One region of the Xanthomonas sp. SS genome, then DNA from elsewhere that is predicted to be linked to it. Evidence: predicted binding sites of a transcription regulator. Region 1 holds the regulator's gene; each other region holds the start of a gene.
The links. The regulator FliA, encoded in region 1, starts transcription of late flagellar genes. The targets are predictions, from matches to a motif close to TAAAGTTTNNCNNNCNNNGGCCGATAA.
Positions count from the first base shown of each region.

Region 2: HEP74_RS07190 (STAS domain-containing protein) is a predicted target of FliA. The motif match lies at 3,325-3,351, and genes of this name have one in related genera.
Region 3: HEP74_RS06530 (methyl-accepting chemotaxis protein) is a predicted target of FliA. The motif match lies at 1,016-1,042, and genes of this name have one in related genera.

Region 1 covers NZ_CP051190.1:2,667,097-2,673,113, reverse strand. The annotation lists gene HEP74_RS11095 (protein phosphatase CheZ) at 1-519, opposite strand, end outside; gene cheY (chemotaxis response regulator CheY) at 519-911, opposite strand; gene HEP74_RS11085 (RNA polymerase sigma factor FliA) at 930-1,679, opposite strand; gene HEP74_RS11080 (MinD/ParA family ATP-binding protein) at 1,676-2,560, opposite strand; partial or broken gene flhF (flagellar biosynthesis GTPase FlhF) at 2,547-4,215, opposite strand; gene flhA (flagellar biosynthesis protein FlhA) at 4,392-6,017, opposite strand, start outside.
Region 2 covers NZ_CP051190.1:1,786,399-1,792,415, reverse strand. The annotation lists gene mfd (transcription-repair coupling factor) at 1-3,047, shown strand, start outside; gene HEP74_RS07190 (STAS domain-containing protein) at 3,440-3,760, shown strand; gene HEP74_RS07185 (chemotaxis protein CheA) at 3,774-5,861, shown strand.
Region 3 covers NZ_CP051190.1:1,571,263-1,577,279, forward strand. The annotation lists gene HEP74_RS06525 (pectate lyase family protein) at 1-693, shown strand, start outside; gene HEP74_RS06530 (methyl-accepting chemotaxis protein) at 1,210-3,450, shown strand; gene HEP74_RS06535 (hypothetical protein) at 3,820-4,302, opposite strand; gene HEP74_RS06540 (amino acid permease) at 5,001-6,017, shown strand, end outside.

The DNA of each region.
Region 1 (6,017 bases):
GCCATCGGGCTTCTTGTCTTCCTTCGGCGGCAGGCCGAGCGCGCCGAAGCCCTCGTGCACGCGGCGCACGATGGTCGCCACGCGGCGGATGATCTGCCCGGTCAGGTCCTGGAAGCTCTGCGCCAGGGCCATCTCGGTGAGGTTGTGGCGGATCTTGTCGAGGATCTCGCCCTGGTCGCCGGTCAGCCCGCCGGCGCGCAGCTGTTCGGCCAGCGCGCGGCATTCCTCGGCCAGGTCCAGGGTGCGGTGGCTGGCCTTCTCGGTCATCTCCACCACGTGGTCCAGGCGCGAGCAGGCGTCGTCCAGTTCGCCGGCTTCGCTGGGAATGACCGGCAGCTCGCCGAGCGCCTGGCCCAGGTCGCGCGCCAGCCGGCTCAGGCCCTGCATCATCGGCCGCGTGCGCCAGGCGGCGAGCGTGTCGATTTCCTTGCGCCAGGCGGTTTCGTCGCCGCGCTCCAGTGCGTCCAGCGCACCTTGCAGGCGTTCGATCAGGGCGCTGCGTTCGGCGGTGGCTTGCATCAGGCGGTCGCTCCCAGGCGTTCGAAGATCTTGCCCAGCTTCTCCTGCAACGTCTGCGCGGTGAACGGCTTGATGATGTAGCCGTTCACGCCGCACTGCGCCGCCTCGATGATCTGCTCGCGCTTGGCCTCGGCGGTCACCATCAGCACCGGCAGGTGCTTGAGCTTGTCGTCGGCACGGATGTTGCGCAGCAGGTCGATGCCGGTCATGCCGGGCATGTTCCAGTCGGTGACCACGAACTCGAACGGTGCCGAGCGCAGCGCAGCCAGCGCACTGTTGCCGTCTTCGGCCTCTGCAGTGTTGGTGAAGCCCAGATCGCCGAGCAGATTCTTGACGATGCGCCGCATCGTCGAGAAATCGTCCACGATCAAAATCCGCATGTTCTTGTTCACCGCTAACTCCCTTGGGTCTTATTCTTCGTCTTCCAGGCCGGCGTCTGCCGCTTCGAACGCTTTCAAGCGTCCGCGCAAGCGTACCGTGGCCTGGCCGTGGATCTGGCAGACGCGCGACTCGCTGACACCGAGCACCGCGCCGATTTCCTTCAAGTTCAATTCTTGTTCGTAGTACAGAGACAGTACCAGCTGCTCGCGCTCGGGCAGCAGCGCGATCGCCTTGCCCAGTTCGCGCCCGAACTCGCTGCGCTCGAGCATCTGCTGCGGATTGGGCCCGCCCTTGGCGATGGTGTCCAGCTCGCCGTGGTCTTCGACCCGCGATTCCAGGCTCAGCACCTGGCCGCGCGCGGCATCTTCCATCAATCGCAGGTATTCGGGAAGCGGCATGTCCATCGCGGCGGCCACTTCGTTGGCGGCGGCGGCGCGGCCGGTGCTCTGCTCGATCTTGCGGATCGCCGAGGCGGCGTCGCGGGCGCGGCGGTGCACCGAACGCGGCACCCAGTCGCCGCGGCGGATCTCATCGATCATCGAGCCGCGGATGCGGATCGAGGCGTAGGTCTCGAACGAGGCGCCCTGGTCGGCGTCGTAGCTGCGCGAGGCCTCGATCAGGCCGATCATGCCGGCCTGGATCAGGTCGTCGATCTCGACGCTGGCCGGCAGTCGCGCCGCCAGGTGGTGGGCGATGCGCCGCACCAGGTCCGAATGCTGGGCGATGTAGTCGTTGGAGCTGTTGCGCTGCACGGCGCGGTATTGGGCGGCGGCGTTCATGCGGCGACCCCCCGCTGGATGATCCGTTCGACGAAGAACTCGACGTTGCCGCGCGGCACGGTCGGCGCCTGCCAGCGCGAGGTGCGGCGGGCGATCTCGGCGATCGCCTGCGCCGACGGGCTGGACGGGTAGGCCTTGACCACCGGCTGCTGGCGCTGCACCGCCAGGCGCAGCCAGTCGTCCTGCGGCACGCAGCCCAGGTAATTCAGCGACACGTCGCCGAGGAACTTCTCGCACACCCGGCTCAGCTTGTCGTACAGCAGGCGGCCTTCGTTGAGGTCGCGGACCATGTTGGCCACGATCTGCACCCGGTCCACGCCGCGTTCGCGCGACAGCACCTTGATCAGCGCGTAGGCGTCGGTGATCGAGGCCGGTTCGTCGCAGACCACCACCACCGCGTCCTGCGCGGCCTGGCAGAAGGTCAGCACGCTGTCGGTGATGCCGGCGGCGGTGTCGATGATCATCACGTCCAGCTCGCGCTTGAGCTCGGAGAACACGTTGACCAGGCCGACGTGCTGGGCCGGCGGCAGCTCGGCCATGTGCCGGCGACCGGAGGCGGCGGGCACCACCATCAGCCCGTTGGGCATGTCGATCAGCACCTCTTCCAGGGTGCAGCGCCCGGCGACCAGGTCGGCCAGGGTGAATTTGGGGGTCAGCCCGAGCAGCACGTCGACGTTGGCCAGGCCAAGGTCGGCGTCCAGCAGCAGGGTGCGCTTGCCCATGTCGGCCAGCGCCATCGACAGGTTGACCGAGATGTTGGTCTTGCCGACGCCGCCCTTGCCGCCGGTCACGGCGATCGTGCGCACCGGGCCCAGCGGTTCGCTGCGCGTTGCCGACAGGGGGAAGGCATTGGTCAGATTGGCGTAATCACGCGACGGCATGGTTCTGCTCCGGAGTACAGGGCTTATCGGCAGCGCGCCGCAAATCTTCAAGGCGCAATACCAGGCTGGCGGCGTTGGCGCGGTGCAGGTCGTCCGGCACGCGCTGACCATCGGTCACCCAGGTGATGGGAAGCCGGTGGTCCGCGACCACCGACAGGGCACTGCCAAACCGCCCGGTTTCGTCAAGCTTGGTCAAGATCACCCCCTGCGGATCGGCGCCGGCAAACCGGCGCACCACCTCGTCCAGGTCGGAGAAATGAGCGTTGGCAGGGAGTACTAGCAAGGACCGGACCACTCGCGAGGCGCGCAGCCAGTGCAGCTGTGCGGCCAGGGCGCGGTCGCGCTGGCCCATGCCGGCGGTGTCGATCAGCACCAGCTTGTAGTCGCGCAGGCGCTCCAGCAGCTGCTGCAGGGCGGCGTCGCTGTCGGCCTCGTGCACGGCGATGCCGAGCTGGCGGCCGTAGCTGTGCAGCTGTTCGCGGCCGCCGACGCGGATGGTGTCGGTGGTGACCAGGGCCACGTCGCGGGCGGCGTGGCGCTCCAGGAAGCGCGAGGCCAGCTTGGCGATGGTGGTGGTCTTGCCGGCGCCGGTGGGGCCGATCAGGGCGATCACGCCGCCTTCCTCGATCGGATCCAGCGGGGCGATCGGCAGGCGCTTGGACAGCAGCCCCAGCATCAGCCCGCGGCCGCGGTGCAGTTCCAGGTCGGCGGGGATCTGCATCACCACGTCGCGGGTCAGGCCGCTGTCGAAGCCGTAGTCGTCCATCAGCTCCAGCGCCTGGGCGCGCACCGGCGAGCCGCGCAGGCGTTCGTCGGTGAGCCGGTTCATCTCGCGCTCGATCATCTGCCGCATCAGCGCCAGTTCGTCGCGCAGCTGAGTCAATTGTTCGTCGTTCTGCGCGACGGGGAAGCTGGCCACCGGCGCCAGCGTCGGCGGCGCCGGGATCCCGGCGCTGGCCGCAGGCGCGGCGGCCGGCAGCGGCACGACGTTCGCGGCGCTAGTCGCGGCGGCCGGGGTCAGCGACACGGCGGCGATGTCTTCCAGCCAGGCCGGCACCTCGGCGGCGATCGCGGCGGCGCTGGCGGCGGCGGCCGGGGCGGCCGGGGCGGCGAACGGGCTGGGCATCGGCACGCTGATCGGTGCGTTGCGGAACACGTCCTCGGAATGCGGAATTCGGCGAAGGGGGCGTCGGCGGGGACCGGGCAGGGGCCCGCGGCGCGGCGGCGGGACGGCTCGGCGCCGGCGCAGTGCCGGCCGGCATCGCCGAGGCGGCGATCGCGGCGGGCTGGGTCAGCGGCCGCGCCGGTGCGGCCTGCGCCACTGTCGCGGTGCTGCCGGCGTTGGCCATGGCGGCGGCCGGGGCACGGCGCTCGCTGATCGCGGCCATCATCGCCATCGCCGGGTTGGCGGCGGCCTTGGCCGCACGCGGCGCCGGATTGGCGGCCGACACCTGCAGCCGCGGCGCCGCCTCTTCCGGACGCGCCGCGTCCAGCGCCTGCTGCACCAGGGCTTCGTCGTAGTTGCTGGCGGCGACGATCTCGATGCCTTCGTCGGTGCGCCGGTTGGACAGGATCACCGCATCCGGACCGTGCTCGTCGCGGACCATGCGGAACGCGGTGCGCATGTCGGGGGCTACGAAGCGTTTGATCTTCATGGGTGGACGCCGGGATTCGGGAGTGGGGATTGGGGATTGGTCGCGGATGCCGCCGTTACGTGGCTGGTATCCGGTCGCCTTGCTCTGGTTGTCTTCGATCGTTTCACTGCTGTCTCTCTCCGCTCGCGGGGTCCGCTGTTGCGAATCCCGTATCCCAAATCACCAATCCCTGCCTGTCAGCTGATCGTTCCCACCAGCTTCAGCCGCTTGTCTTCCGGTACCTCGCTGTAGGACAGCACCGACAGCGAGGGGACGCTGTGGCGGACCAGCCTGGCCAGCGCGGCGCGGACTTGCGCCGGGACCAGCACCACGGCCGGTTCGTTGCGCGCTTCCTGCTTGCTGACGCATTCGGCCAGGCTCTGGTGCAGCCGCTCGGCCAGGCCGGGTTCCAGCGCGGCACCGTTGCCTTGGGTAGAGTCTTGCAAGACACGTTCCAATTGCGGGGCCAGGGTGTACACCGGCAGTTCGGCGGACATTCCCGAGATTTCCTGGACGATGAACCGGCCCAGGGCGTTGCGCACCGCAGCGGTGAGCACGCCGGGTTCTTGACTCTGCGGGGCCTGTTCGACCAGCGCCTCGACGATCTTGCGCAGCTGCCGCACCGGGATCTTCTCGATCAGCAGGTTCTGCAGCACACGCACCACCACCGACAGCGGCAGCGCCTTCGGGGTGAGGTCCTCGACCAGCTTCGGCGCGCTCTTGGCCAGCGTGGCCAGCAGCTGCTGCACCTCTTCGTGGCCGAGCAGTTCCGGGGCGTGCTCGCGGATCAGGTGCGACAGGTGGGTGGCGATCACCGTGGCCGGGTCGACCACGGTGTAGCCCATGGTCTCGGCCTGGGCGCGTTGGTGCGGCTGGATCCAGATCGCATCCAGGCCGAACGCGGGGTCCTTGCCGGCGATGCCGTCGATCTTGCCCAGCGCGCCGCCCGGGTCCAGCGCCAGTTCGCGATCGGGGTGGATGTCGGCGGTGGCCACCGGCACGCCGTGCACCAGCAGGCGGTAGGCGTTGGCCGGCAACTCCAGGTTGTCGCGGATGTGTACCGGCGGGATCAGGAAGCCGATGTCCTGGGTCAGCTTGCGGCGCACGCCCTTGATCCGCGCCATCAGTTCGCCGCCCTGGGTCTTGTCCACCAGCGGGATCAGCCGGTAGCCGACCTCCAGGCCCAGCGGATCGATCGGGCGCAGTTCGTCCCAGCCCAGTTCGGCGTTGGCCTGGGCGCCGGCGCTGGCCGCCTGCTGCGCCGGATCCGGCTTGGCTTCTTCCGGCAGCAGGCTGCGCTTCCACATTTTCCAGGCCAGCAGGCCCAGGATCAGCGCCAGCGTCAAGAAAGCGACGTTGGGCATGCCCGGGACCAGGCCGACCAGGCCCAGGATCGCCGCGGCCACCGCCAGCGCTTTGTGCTGGCCGAACACCTGGCCCATCATCGAGGCGCCCATGTCCTGCGAGCGCGAGGCGCGGGTGACCAGCATCGCCACCGCCGAGGACACCAGCAGCGCCGGCAACTGCGCCACCAGGCCGTCGCCGATCGACAGCAGGGTATAGGTGGACGCGGCCTGGCCCACCGGCATGCCGTGCTGCAGGACGCCGACCGCCATGCCGCCAATGAGGTTGATGAACAGGATCAGGATGCCGGCGATGGCGTCGCCGCGGATGAACTTGCTGGCGCCGTCCATCGAGCCGTAGAAGTCGGCTTCCTCGCGGACTTCCTCGCGCCGGGCCTTGGCCTCTTCGCGGGTCAGCAGGCCGGCGTTGAGGTCGGCGTCGATCGCCATCTGCTTGCCGGGCATGGCGTCTAGGATGAA
Region 2 (6,017 bases), 880 kb from region 1:
AGATGCTGCCCGGCCGCGAAGTGCCGATGGACGATGCCAGCGTGGAGCGGGTGCTGGCCACGCTGCGCGAACGCTTCGACGTGGACACCCGGCGCAGCGCGCTGTACCAGGACCTGAAGGCGCGGCTGGCGCCGTCGGGCATCGAATACTACCTGCCGCTGTTCTTCCAGGAGACGCGCGGCGCCGGCGCCGCGGCGCGCGATGCCACCGCCACCCTGTTCGACTATCTGGGCGAGTCGGTGCTGCCGCTGCTCGCGCCGGGCGTGGGCGCCGCCGCCGATGCGTTCTGGGCGCAGACCCAGAACCGCTACGAGCAGCGCCGCCACGACGTGGAGCGCCCGCTGCTGGCGCCCGAGGAGCTGTACCAGGCGCCGGACACGCTGCGCGAAAAGCTCAACGGCCTGCCGCGCATCGAGGTCTGGGCGGCCGACCACGCGCGCATCGACGAGGCGCAGGCGCTGGGCGACCAGCCGCTGCCGCCGTTGCCGGTGGCGGCCAAGGACGCCGCTCCGGCCGAGGCGCTGAAGAGCTTCCTCGGCAGCTACCCGGGCCGCGTGCTGATCGCCGCCGACTCGCCGGGCCGCCGCGAAGCGCTGCTGGAAGTCCTGGCCGCGGCAGGGCTGAAGCCCGAGGTGATCCCAAACTTCGCCGCATTCCTCCCTTCCCCCCCCGGGAGAAGGTGGCGCGAAGCGCCGGATGAGGGTGCGGCGCTCGCGCCGTCCTCATCGAAGAAGGCTGCTGCTTCGTCAGCGTCCGCGTCTTCCACAGCTGCGCAGAAAAAGCAGGTCGCGAGCGGCCGCACCCTCACCCCAACCCCTCTCCCGCAGGGAGAGGGGCTCGGCTCCGGCGGGCTCGATGCTGCGCCGGCTGCATTCGCCATCGCCGTGGCACCGCTGGACGATGGCTTCGCCCTCGACGATCCGCACATCGCGGTGCTCACCGAGCGCCAGCTGTTCCCCGAGCGCGCCGGCCAGCCGCGGCGCACGCGCCGCGCCGGGCGCGAGCCGGAAGCGATCATCCGCGACCTCGGCGAGCTGACCGAAGGCGCGCCGATCGTGCACGAGGATCACGGCGTCGGCCGCTACCGCGGGCTGATCGTGCTCGATGCCGGCGGCATGCCCGGCGAGTTCCTGGAGATCGAATACGCCAAGGGCGACCGCCTGTACGTGCCGGTCGCGCAGCTGCACCTGATCAGCCGCTACTCCGGTGCCTCGGCCGAGACCGCGCCGCTGCATTCGCTGGGCGGCGAACAATGGACCAAGGCCAAGCGCCGCGCCGCCGAGAAAGTGCGCGACGTGGCCGCCGAACTGCTGGAGATCCAGGCGCGGCGCCGCGCCCGCGCCGGCCTGGCCTTGCAGGTGGACCGGGCCATGTACGAACCGTTCGCGGCCGGCTTCCCGTTCGAGGAGACCACCGACCAGCTGGCCGCGATCGAGGCCACCCTGCGCGACCTGGGCAGCAGCCAACCGATGGACCGCGTGGTCTGCGGCGACGTCGGCTTCGGCAAGACCGAGGTCGCGGTGCGCGCCGCGTTCGCCGCGGCCAGCGCCGGCAAGCAAGTGGCGGTGCTGGTGCCGACCACGCTGCTGGCCGAACAGCACTACCGCAACTTCCGCGACCGCTTCGCCGACTGGCCGCTGCGGGTGGAAGTGCTGTCGCGCTTCAAAAGCGCCAAGGAGATCAAGGCCGAGCTGGAGAAGGTCGCCGACGGCGGCATCGACGTGATCATCGGCACCCACCGCCTGCTGCAACCGGACGTGAAGTTCAAGGACCTGGGCCTGGTCGTGGTCGACGAGGAACAGCGCTTCGGCGTGCGCCAGAAGGAAGCGCTGAAGGCGCTGCGCGCCAACGTGCACCTGCTCACCCTCACCGCCACGCCGATCCCGCGCACGCTGAACATGGCCATGGCCGGGCTGCGCGACCTGTCGATCATCGCCACCCCGCCGCCGAACCGGCTGGCGGTGCAGACCTTCGTCACCGCCTGGGACAACGCGCTGCTGCGCGAGGCGTTCCAGCGCGAGCTGGCGCGCGGCGGCCAGCTGTACTTCCTGCACAACGACGTGGAAAGCATCGGCCGCATGCAGCGCGAACTGAGCGAGCTGGTGCCCGAGGCGCGCATCGGCATCGCCCACGGGCAGATGCCCGAGCGCGAGCTGGAACGGGTGATGCTGGATTTCCAGAAGCAGCGCTTCAACGTGCTGCTGTCGACCACGATCATCGAATCGGGCATCGACATCCCCAACGCCAACACCATCGTCATCAACCGCGCCGACCGCTTCGGCCTGGCCCAGCTGCACCAGCTGCGCGGCCGCGTCGGCCGTTCGCACCACCGCGCCTACGCTTACCTGCTGGTACCGGACCGGCGCAGCATCACCGGCGATGCGCAGAAGCGGCTGGACGCGATCGCCTCGATGGACGAGCTCGGTGCCGGCTTCACCCTGGCCACCCACGACCTGGAGATCCGCGGCGCCGGCGAACTGCTCGGCGAGGACCAGAGCGGGCAGATGGCCGAGGTCGGCTTCAGCCTGTACACCGAGCTGCTGGAACGCGCGGTGCGCAGCATCCGCCAGGGCAAGCTGCCGGACCTGGACGCCGGCGAGGAAGCGCGCGGCGCCGAGGTGGAACTGCATGTGCCGGCGCTGATCCCGGACGACTACCTGCCCGACGTGCACACCCGCCTGACCCTGTACAAGCGCATCTCCAGCGCGCGCGACAGCGAGCAGCTGCGCGAACTGCAGGTGGAGATGATCGACCGCTTCGGCCTGCTACCGGATGCGGTGAAGCACCTGTTCGCGGTCGCCGAGCTGAAGCTGCAGGCCAACACGCTGGGCATCCGCAAACTGGAACTTGGCGAGAACGGCGGCCGCATCGTGTTCGAGTCCAAGCCCAATATCGATCCGATGACCATCATCCAGATGATCCAGAAGCAGCCCAAGCTGTACGCGATGGACGGCCCGGACAAGCTGAAGGTGAAGCTGCCGCTGCCGGAAGCGGCGGACCGCTTCAACGCCGCACGCGGCCTGCTGGCGGCGCTGTCGCCGCGCTGACCGCCAGGCCCTGAACTGCGCGCAGAAGACACCTGCGCGCAGCGGCATGCATCCAGACGGTCGCGCACCGCGGGTGCGCACAACGCGAACGTTCCGAAAAACGGCCGGCCTCCCCGGCCGTTTTCTGTTGTGGTAGCGCTACCCCAGTACTGGCACGGCGCATGCATCCATTTCGTGGTGGCGGACGGCACTCGCCCATAACTGGAATGGGGTGCCGCTCACTAGACTGAACCGCTCATCCTTGTCAAGGATTTGCGAGACAAATGCGTCTTTCGGCCTAAATATTCCGAAAAGGCGCCGATATCTGCTTACAGCAAGCCCGACCGGCTTGTTTCGCACCCGCGCCGCGGCCGGGATTTCGACGTTCCCCCTGCTCGAATCGGAGACATCCCATGCGCTCGAAACTCCCGGACTCCCTGCCCCCGCCGCTGCAACTGAGCCTGGATGGCGACATGACCATCCGCCGCGCCGGCGAACTCAAGCCGCTGCTGTTGCCGGCGCTGGAACACCCCGGCGGCCTGCAGCTGCAGTTGCAGGCGGTCACCGAAATCGATGCCACCGGCATCCAGCTGCTGCTCGCCACCCAGGCCGCGCTGCGCGCGCTGGGCCGGCCGTTCCAGCTCGACGGCTGCAGCGCACCGGTCACCGACGCGCTCGACCTGCTCGGCCTGCGCGACACGCTCGCGCCCGGCGCCAGCGACACCTTCCACTGATCGGCGCCAGCTCATGAATTTCGCTCAACTGCTGCAGACCTTCATCGCCGAGAGCCGCGACCTGCTCGAGGACATGGAACGCAACCTGCTGGAAGCCGAACGCGGCGAAGCCGGGCCGGACGCGGTCAACGCCATCTTCCGTGCCGCGCACACCATCAAGGGCTCCGGCGGGCTGTTCGACCTGGCGCAACTGGTGGGCTTCACCCACGTGGTGGAGAGCGTGCTGGACCTGGTGCGCGAGCACGCGGTGGCGCTGGATTCGGAGCTGATCCAGCTGATGCTGGCGTGCTGCGACCACATCCGCGCGCTGGTGGAAGCGGCGGCCGGCGCCGAGGCCGACGAAGCGGTGCTCGCCGCCGAAGGCGAGCCGCTGCTGGTGCGCCTGCACACCTATCTGCAACCGGCCGCCGCGCCGGCGACTGCCGCCACCACGGTCGCGGCCACCGCCGCGGCGCAGACCGGCTACTGGCGGATCTCGCTGCAGCTGTTCAGCGACGCGCTGCGCTTCGGCAACTCGCCGCTGCACCTGATCCGCTGCCTGCGCAGCCTGGGCACGCTGGAGGCGGTGCGCACCCGCCACGAGCGCGTGCCGGCGCTGCCGGAACTGGACCCGGAAGCCTGCTACCTGGGCTTCGATATTTTGCTGCGCTCCGACGCGCAGCAGGCCGCGATCGAGGACATCTTCGAATTCGTCCGCGACGACTGCGAGCTGCAAGTGGTGGCGGTGGATCCGCACGGCGATGCCGCCAACCTGGAGCTGCCGCTGCTGGTGGCCGAGGCCGGCGGCCACGGCCACGCCGACGACTTCGCCAACTTCGGCAGTCCGGAGCCGGCGGCGGTGCTGGCCGCGCCCGCGCCAGCGGCACCCTCTGCACCCGCCTCCGCCCTGCCGGCGGCGCCGGCCAAGGCCGCAGCGGCCGTGGCGGCACCCTTCGCCGCGCGCAGCGAAGGCGGTTCGATCCGCGTCGATGCCGACAAGCTCGACCGCATGATCGACCTGGTCGGCGAACTGATCATCGCCGTCGCCAGCACCGGCGCCAACGCCCAGCGCACCGGCGACGCGCAACTGCTCGAATCCACCTCGATCCTGGCCGGGCTGGTCGAGGACGTGCGCGAGAGCGCGCTGCAGCTGCGCATGGTCAAGATCGGCGGCACCTTCAGCCGCTTCCATCGCGTGGTCCACGACGTGGCGCGCGAACTGGGCAAGGACATCGTGCTGGTGGTCAACGGCGAGGACACCGAGCTGGATAAGTCGGTGGTGGAAAAGATCGCCGATCCGCTGACCCACCTGGTGCGCAACGCGATGGACCACGGCATCGAACCGGCCGAACTGCGCCAGGCGCGCGGCAAGCCGGTGCGCGGCACGGTGCGGCTCAACGCGTTCCACGATTCGGGCAGCGTGGTCATCCAGATCAGCGACGACGGCGGCGGCTTGAATCGCGAGCGGATCCTGGCCAAGGCGCTGGAGCGCGGCTTGATCGAGCCCGGTCGCAGCCTGTCCGATCGCGAGGTGTTCGCGCTGATCTTCGAGCCGGGCTTCTCCACCGCCGAGAAGGTCACCAACCTGTCCGGCCGCGGCGTCGGCATGGACGTGGTCAAGCGCAACATCACCGCGCTGCGCGGCAGCGTGGACATCAGCAGCCAGCAGGACGTGGGCACCACCATCTCGGTGCGGCTGCCGCTGACCCTGGCGATCATCAACGGTTTCCAGGTCGGCGTCGGCAAGTCGGTGTTCGTGGTGCCGCTGGACGTGGTCGAGGAATGCGTGGAATTCGCGCCGAACTACCAGAGCGACTACATCGACCTGCGCGGCGGGGTGCTGCCGTACGTGCGCCTGCGCTCGCTGTTCGGCATCGCCGGCGCGCCGCCGGCGCGCGAGAGCATCGTGGTGATCCGCCAGGGCGCGCAGCGCTTCGGCCTGGTGGTGGACACGCTGCTGGGCGAATGGCAGACCGTGATCAAGCCGCTGGCCAAGGTGTTCGCCGGGGTCAAGGGCATCAGCGGGTCGAGCATCCTCGGCAGCGGCGGCGTCGCGCTGATCCTGGACGTGCCCTCGCTGCTGTCGCAAGTCGAACCTTCCACCGCTTCGCTGGCGGCCTGACGCCGCTCCGCGGGTGCCGCCGCGCACCCACACCATTCATAGACGCTAGCCAGGAACCGCTGCCATGTCTTATCGCTCACGGATCGCGACCACGTTATTGATCACGACGGCCATCGCCGTCGCCCTGCCCGCCGCTGCCGCCGCCACGGCGCTGCT
Region 3 (6,017 bases), 1.1 Mb from region 1:
ATGACCATCGGCCTGCTGCCCGGCGGCGAGGACGCCGACTCGATCTCGCTGGAAGGCAATTCCAGTGGCGAGCCGTCCAATATCTGGATCGACCACAACACCGTGTTCGCCTCGCTGACCAAGTGCTCCGGCGCCGGCGACGCCTCTTTCGACGGTGGCATCGACATGAAGAAGGGCGCCCACCACGTCACCGTGTCGTACAACTACGTGCACGACTACCAGAAGGTCGCGCTCAACGGCTACAGCGACAACGACACCAAGAACGCCGCCGCGCGCACCACCTATCACCACAACCGCTTCGAGAACGTGGAATCGCGGCTGCCGCTGCAACGCCGCGGGCTGAGCCACATCTACAACAACTACTTCAACAACGTGCTCACCTCCGGCATCAACGTGCGCATGGGCGGGATCGCGCTGATCGAGGCCAACTACTTCGAGAACGCGAAGAACCCGGTGACCTCGCGCGACAGCAGCGAGATCGGCTACTGGGACCTGATCAACAACTACGTCGGCGGCGGCATCACCTGGAGCGTGCCGGACAGCACCAGCAAGCCCTACGCCAACGCCACGACCTGGATCTCGTCGACGACGTTCCCGCAGCCGATCGGCTACGTCTATACCGCGATCCCGGCGGCGCAGGTCAAGGCCAAGGTCATCGCCACCGCCGGCGCGGGCACCAACCTGGCCGAGTAGGCCATCCGACTGCCGTGCGTCCGCCCCGGCGTGGTCCGGAGCGGACGCCGGCCGTCCATCCGCGTGCGCACCGGGCATGCGACGCAAGCGGCGTGTGCACCGATCCGCACCGCATCGGCCGCTCGGCCTGAGCTAGATCCCGAAGGGCATGCGGGTCGCAACGACCCGCCACTGCGTACCGCGACCCGTCGCCGTGCGCCGGCCAGACGCATTTTTCACACGGATTTCATCGATCCGGTCGCGTCGCGGCCGCTGCGCCGGCCTGCCTACACACGCCGCTCACCTGTATGAGGGCGTTCAATAAAATATGCGCAATTGCGCATCAAGAATCCGCGGCGGTCGCCGTTACTTGGCCCAAGCACCGACGCTTGCGTTGCGCAAAACTGTCTCGAAATTGAAATATCAGGCTTGGCGCTCGCGCTGCGCCGAGGCTTTTCCGCCTTTCGATTTCGTGCCCGGTTCCGCACCTGCCAGGCCGTGGCGCCTTTCCATTCCATTCCCCCAGTAGGTACCTCCATGATCGGATTCCTCCAGCGCTACAACGTCGGTACGCGACTCTCCGCGGCCTTCGGCGTGCTCATCCTGCTTTCCTGCGCGCTCGTCGTCGCCGGGTTGATGACCCTGGCGCAGGCGCGCGAACGCATGGATAGCATCGTCAAGCGCAACATGACCTTCCTCGAATACACCAGCGCGATGCGCGAGGCCAGTTCGGTCATCGCGGTCAACCTGCGCAATATCGTCCTGCCGACCACGCAGGAAGAGAACATCCAGTTCGCCCAGCGCATCGACGAGCAGCGGCAGAAATACAGCGAGGTCCACGACAAGCTCTACGCGGTTCCGGTGACCGATGCCACCGGCGCGGAGATGCGCAGGCAGATCGATCTCGGTTACGAACGCTCGCGCGCCGCCAACCAGCAAGTGCTGGATCTGGGCATGAACGACAAGTCCGACGAGGCGCTGCAGGTGCTGATGAAGCAGGCCGCGCCGGCCACCCAGCAGTGGCAGGACGCGATCAACGCGTATTCGGAGCGCCAGCGCCAGCGCGGCGCGAAGGCTTTTGACGACGCCAATGCGGCAATGGACCATGGCCGCGCCATGCTGATCGGCGGTGGCGTCGCGGTGGTGCTGGTCAGCGTGCTGCTGGCCTGGCTGATCACTCGCAGCCTCACCGTGCCGCTGAGCCGCGCCACGCGCGCCGCCGAGGCGATCGCGCGCGGCGATCTGGACAACGACGTGCAGACCCAGGCCAGCGACGAGACCGGGCGCCTGCTGGGCGCGATGCATGGCATGCAGCAGCAACTGCGCAGCCTGATCGCCGCGCAGCTGGACATGGCCAAGCGCCACGACGCCGGCCAGATCAGTTTCCGCATGGACGCCTCGGCGTTCCCGGGCGACTACGGGCGCATGGCGGCGGAAACCAATGCCGTGGTCGGCTCGCATATCGAGGTCAAGCTGAAGCTGGCGCAGATCATGGGCCGCTACGCGATCGGCGACCTCAGCCAGGACATGGACCGTCTGCCCGGCGAAAAGGCGGTGCTGACCCAGACCATGGACGAGGTGAAGGCCAACCTGTCGGCGATGAACGGCCAGATCAAGCAGCTGGCGCAGTCCGCCGCCGACGGCGACTTCAGCGCCCGCGGCGATGCGGACAGTTTCCAGTTCGACTTCCGGGTCATGGTCGAGAGTCTCAACCAGTTGATGACTACTGCCGACGGCAACCTGCAGTCCCTGTCGGCCTTGCTGCAATCCATCGCCGCCGGCGACCTGACCGCGCGCATGCACGGCGAGTTCCGCGGCGTGTTCGCACAGATGCGTGACGACGCCAACGCCACTGCCGAGCAGCTGTCGGAGATCGTCAGCCGGATCAAGCATTCGGCGGTGTCGATCAATGCCGCGGCCAGCGAGATCGCGACCGGCAACGACGACCTGTCGCGCCGCACCGAACAGCAAGCGGCCAGCCTGGAGGAAACCGCCGCCTCGATGGAGGAATTGACCTCCACCGTGAAGCAGAACGCCGATCACGCGCGCCAGGCCAACCAACTCGCGGCCGGTGCCGCGACGGTGGCGTCGGAAGGCGGTGAGGTGGTCGGCCAGGTGGTCAGCACGATGAGCGGGATCGAGGCGTCCTCGAAGAAGATCGCCGACATCATCAGCGTCATCGACGGCATCGCCTTCCAGACCAACATCCTGGCGCTCAACGCGGCGGTGGAAGCGGCGCGGGCCGGCGAACAGGGCCGCGGCTTCGCCGTGGTCGCCTCGGAAGTGCGCACCCTGGCGCAGCGTTCGGCCAGCGCGGCCAAGGAGATCAAGGAACTGATCGACGACTCGGTAAGCCGTGTCGCCGAAGGCTCGGCGCTGGTCGGCCAGGCCGGCAAGACCATGCACGAGATCGTGTCCTCGGTGCAGCGCGTCACCGACATCATGAGCGAGATCTCCGCTGCCTCGCAGGAGCAGTACGCCGGCATCGAGCAGGTCAACCAGACCGTGACCCAGATGGACGAGAGCACGCAGCAGAATGCGGCCCTGGTGGAAGAGGCCAGCGCCGCGGCGCGGTCGATGGAACAGCAGGCGACCGAACTGGCACAGGCAGTGGCCCTGTTCAAACTGGAAGAGAACGCCGCGCCGGTGCGCCAGCCGGTCCTGGCGATGGCGCCGAAGCCGAAGAGCTACGCCCGTCCGGCGCCGGCGCCGACCGCTGCGCGTCGCCTGCAATCGGCCGCCGCCATGGCCACCGACAAGGATTGGCAGGAGTTCTGATCCCGAGCAGCGCCGCAACCGCTTCAGATGGCTGCATCGCGAGGGCGTCCTGAGCAGCGAGGAACTGGAGCAGCGTCTGCAGCAGGTGGATGCCCGCGATCCGGCACTGCTGGTGGTGCAACAGGTCTTGTCGGGCAACCAGCTGCCCTGAGCCGGCGGCGCTCGCCGATGCGGACGTCCATACCGCACGCCGCTGCATGGAGGTGCAGTAGCGTCCGCCATCCCCGTAGCGCCGGTGCGCCTGTTTCGTCCAGTCGGGCACACGGTTACCGAGCGCGCGCACGGCTCGTTCGCATGTGGACGCTTGCGCGCGCAACGAAAACGCCGCGGCCGTCGCCGGCCGCGGCGCTATGGTGCAGGTGAGGCCGATTACTGCGGCGCGCTCGGTGCCTTGGTGCGCGGGAGCACGTACGAGGTGATGTACTCGCCGTTGGAGCCGTAGACCACGACGATCATCTGGGTGGCGTCCTGGTAAACCACGGTGGCGCTGCACGGGCAGCTCGCGGCGGCGGTGACCATGCCGAGCGGGCGGTCTTTCTCGTCGTTGACGACGATCAGCTGCTCTTCGGCGGCCAAGCCGATCGGCAGGCGCGATTGGGCGCCCGGGGTGAGCGCGAGCACGGTGATCACTTCGTCCTTCGACGAGTTGACCTGGGCGAAGGTCAGCCCGGACTTCTCGAACGTGTAGACCTTGAACAGCGGCGACAGGCTGACGTTTTTCTTGCCGGCCGGGACGCGTTCGCCCAGGCCTTGGATCGTGTCGTTGGCTTCCAGCTTCTGCCCGGTGGCATGGGTCTGCGCCGCGGTGAATGCGACGGCCAGAACGGCCAGGGTCAACAGGGGTTTGATCATGGTGTCTCTCCTTGTCTTGATGCAGCGGACCGTTGCGCTCGGGCCGGGCGGCAGCCGTGGTCCTTTCCGGCCGAACCGCTCGGTGCAGGCCATCTCCTGGCCTGCCATCACACGTGCGGACGGAGCCGTACATGGCGACCGGCGTAGCGCCTTTGGGCGGCGCTACGTCGGTCGCCGGGCCACGCTTCCGACTCGACGCTTTGTTCAGTATTTCTGACGTTAGTATCGCTGTCAATATCTAAAATCAACGACATGCGACGCGCTTGGCGAAATATCGATGTTTCGTATCTCCGAACCTCGTGTGTCGTCTCTCTGTCGCGCAGGAGTTTTGTATTCCAGAACTTCGCGGTGTCGCCTACGGGCCGTGCATGCCGCGCCCCGTTTGCGCGTGCGCAGGCTGGTCGAGAAGGGACCTGGGAGGCGAAGGGCAGGGCGGCGGGCACGCGTCCGGTGGCCAGCGACGCTGCGGCCGCTGGACGCGCCAGCGCGTCGCGGTGGCGCGGGGGCGGCCGCCGCTCGTCAGTGAGGACGCTGCGCCGCACGCTCGGTGCCGCTGAGCGGAGACCTTGCTGATCTCTCGTCGGCTGCGGGTCTGAAGACCCGGCGCGATCCGCTCAGGATCGGTTGACGCGCGGCGGCGAGCACGGCGCTATCGCGACGCGGTATCGTGTCGGGATTCCTGCCAATCGACGAACCCGATGCCGCATCCGTCCATGCCTCCCGGTCCCGCCGCCCCGTCCGCCGCGCCTGCGTTGCGCCATGCGCTGAAGCCGCGGCAACTGATCATGATGGGGCTGGGCAGCGCGATCGGCGCCGGCCTGTTCCTGGGGTCGGGCGTGGGCGTGCACGCGGCCGGGCCGGCGGTGCTGATTTCCTACCTGGTCGCCGGCGCGCTGGTGATCATCGTGATGAACGCGCTGGGCGAGATGGCCGCGGCCAAGCCGGCCAGCGGCGCGTTCTCGGTGTATGCCGCCGATGCGATGGGCGCCACCGCCGGCGCGACGGTGGGCTGGTTGTGGTGGCTGCAGCTGGTGATCGTGATCGCCGCCGAGGCGGTGGGCGCGGCCGGCCTGTTGGCGACGGTGTGGCCGGCGTTGCCGGTGCCGCTGGTCGCGGTGGTGTTCATGGCTGCCTTCACCGCGATCAACCTGCTCGGCGTGCGCAATTTCGGCGAGTTCGAATTCTGGTTCGCGATCCTCAAGGTGGTGGCGATCGTCGGCTTCATCCTGGTCGGCGTAGCGCTGCTGGCCGGCTGGTTGCCGAACGTGCCTGCGCCGGGCTGGTCCAACGTCACCGGCAACGGCGGTTTCGCGCCCAAGGGGCTGGCCGGCATCGGCGCGGCGCTGCTGGTGGTGGTGTTCGCCTTCGGCGGCACCGAGATCGTGGCGGTGGCCGCGGCCGAAACCGCCGACCCGGAGCGCAGCATCGCGCGCGCGATCCGCACCGTGGCCTGGCGCATCCTGGTGTTCTACATCGGCTCGCTGAGCGTGATCATCGCGGTGGTGCCGTGGCAGAGCGAGGCGCTGAGTTCGCCGTTTGCGGCGGTGCTGCAGGCGGCCAAGATTCCCGGCGCGGCCACCGGCATCACCCTGATCGCGGTGATCGCGCTGCTGTCGGCGCTCAACGCCAATCTGTACGGCGCCTCGCGGATGATCTTTTCGCTGGCGCAGCGCGGCGAAGCGCCGCGCGCGCTGGCCTTCACCAACGGCCAGCAG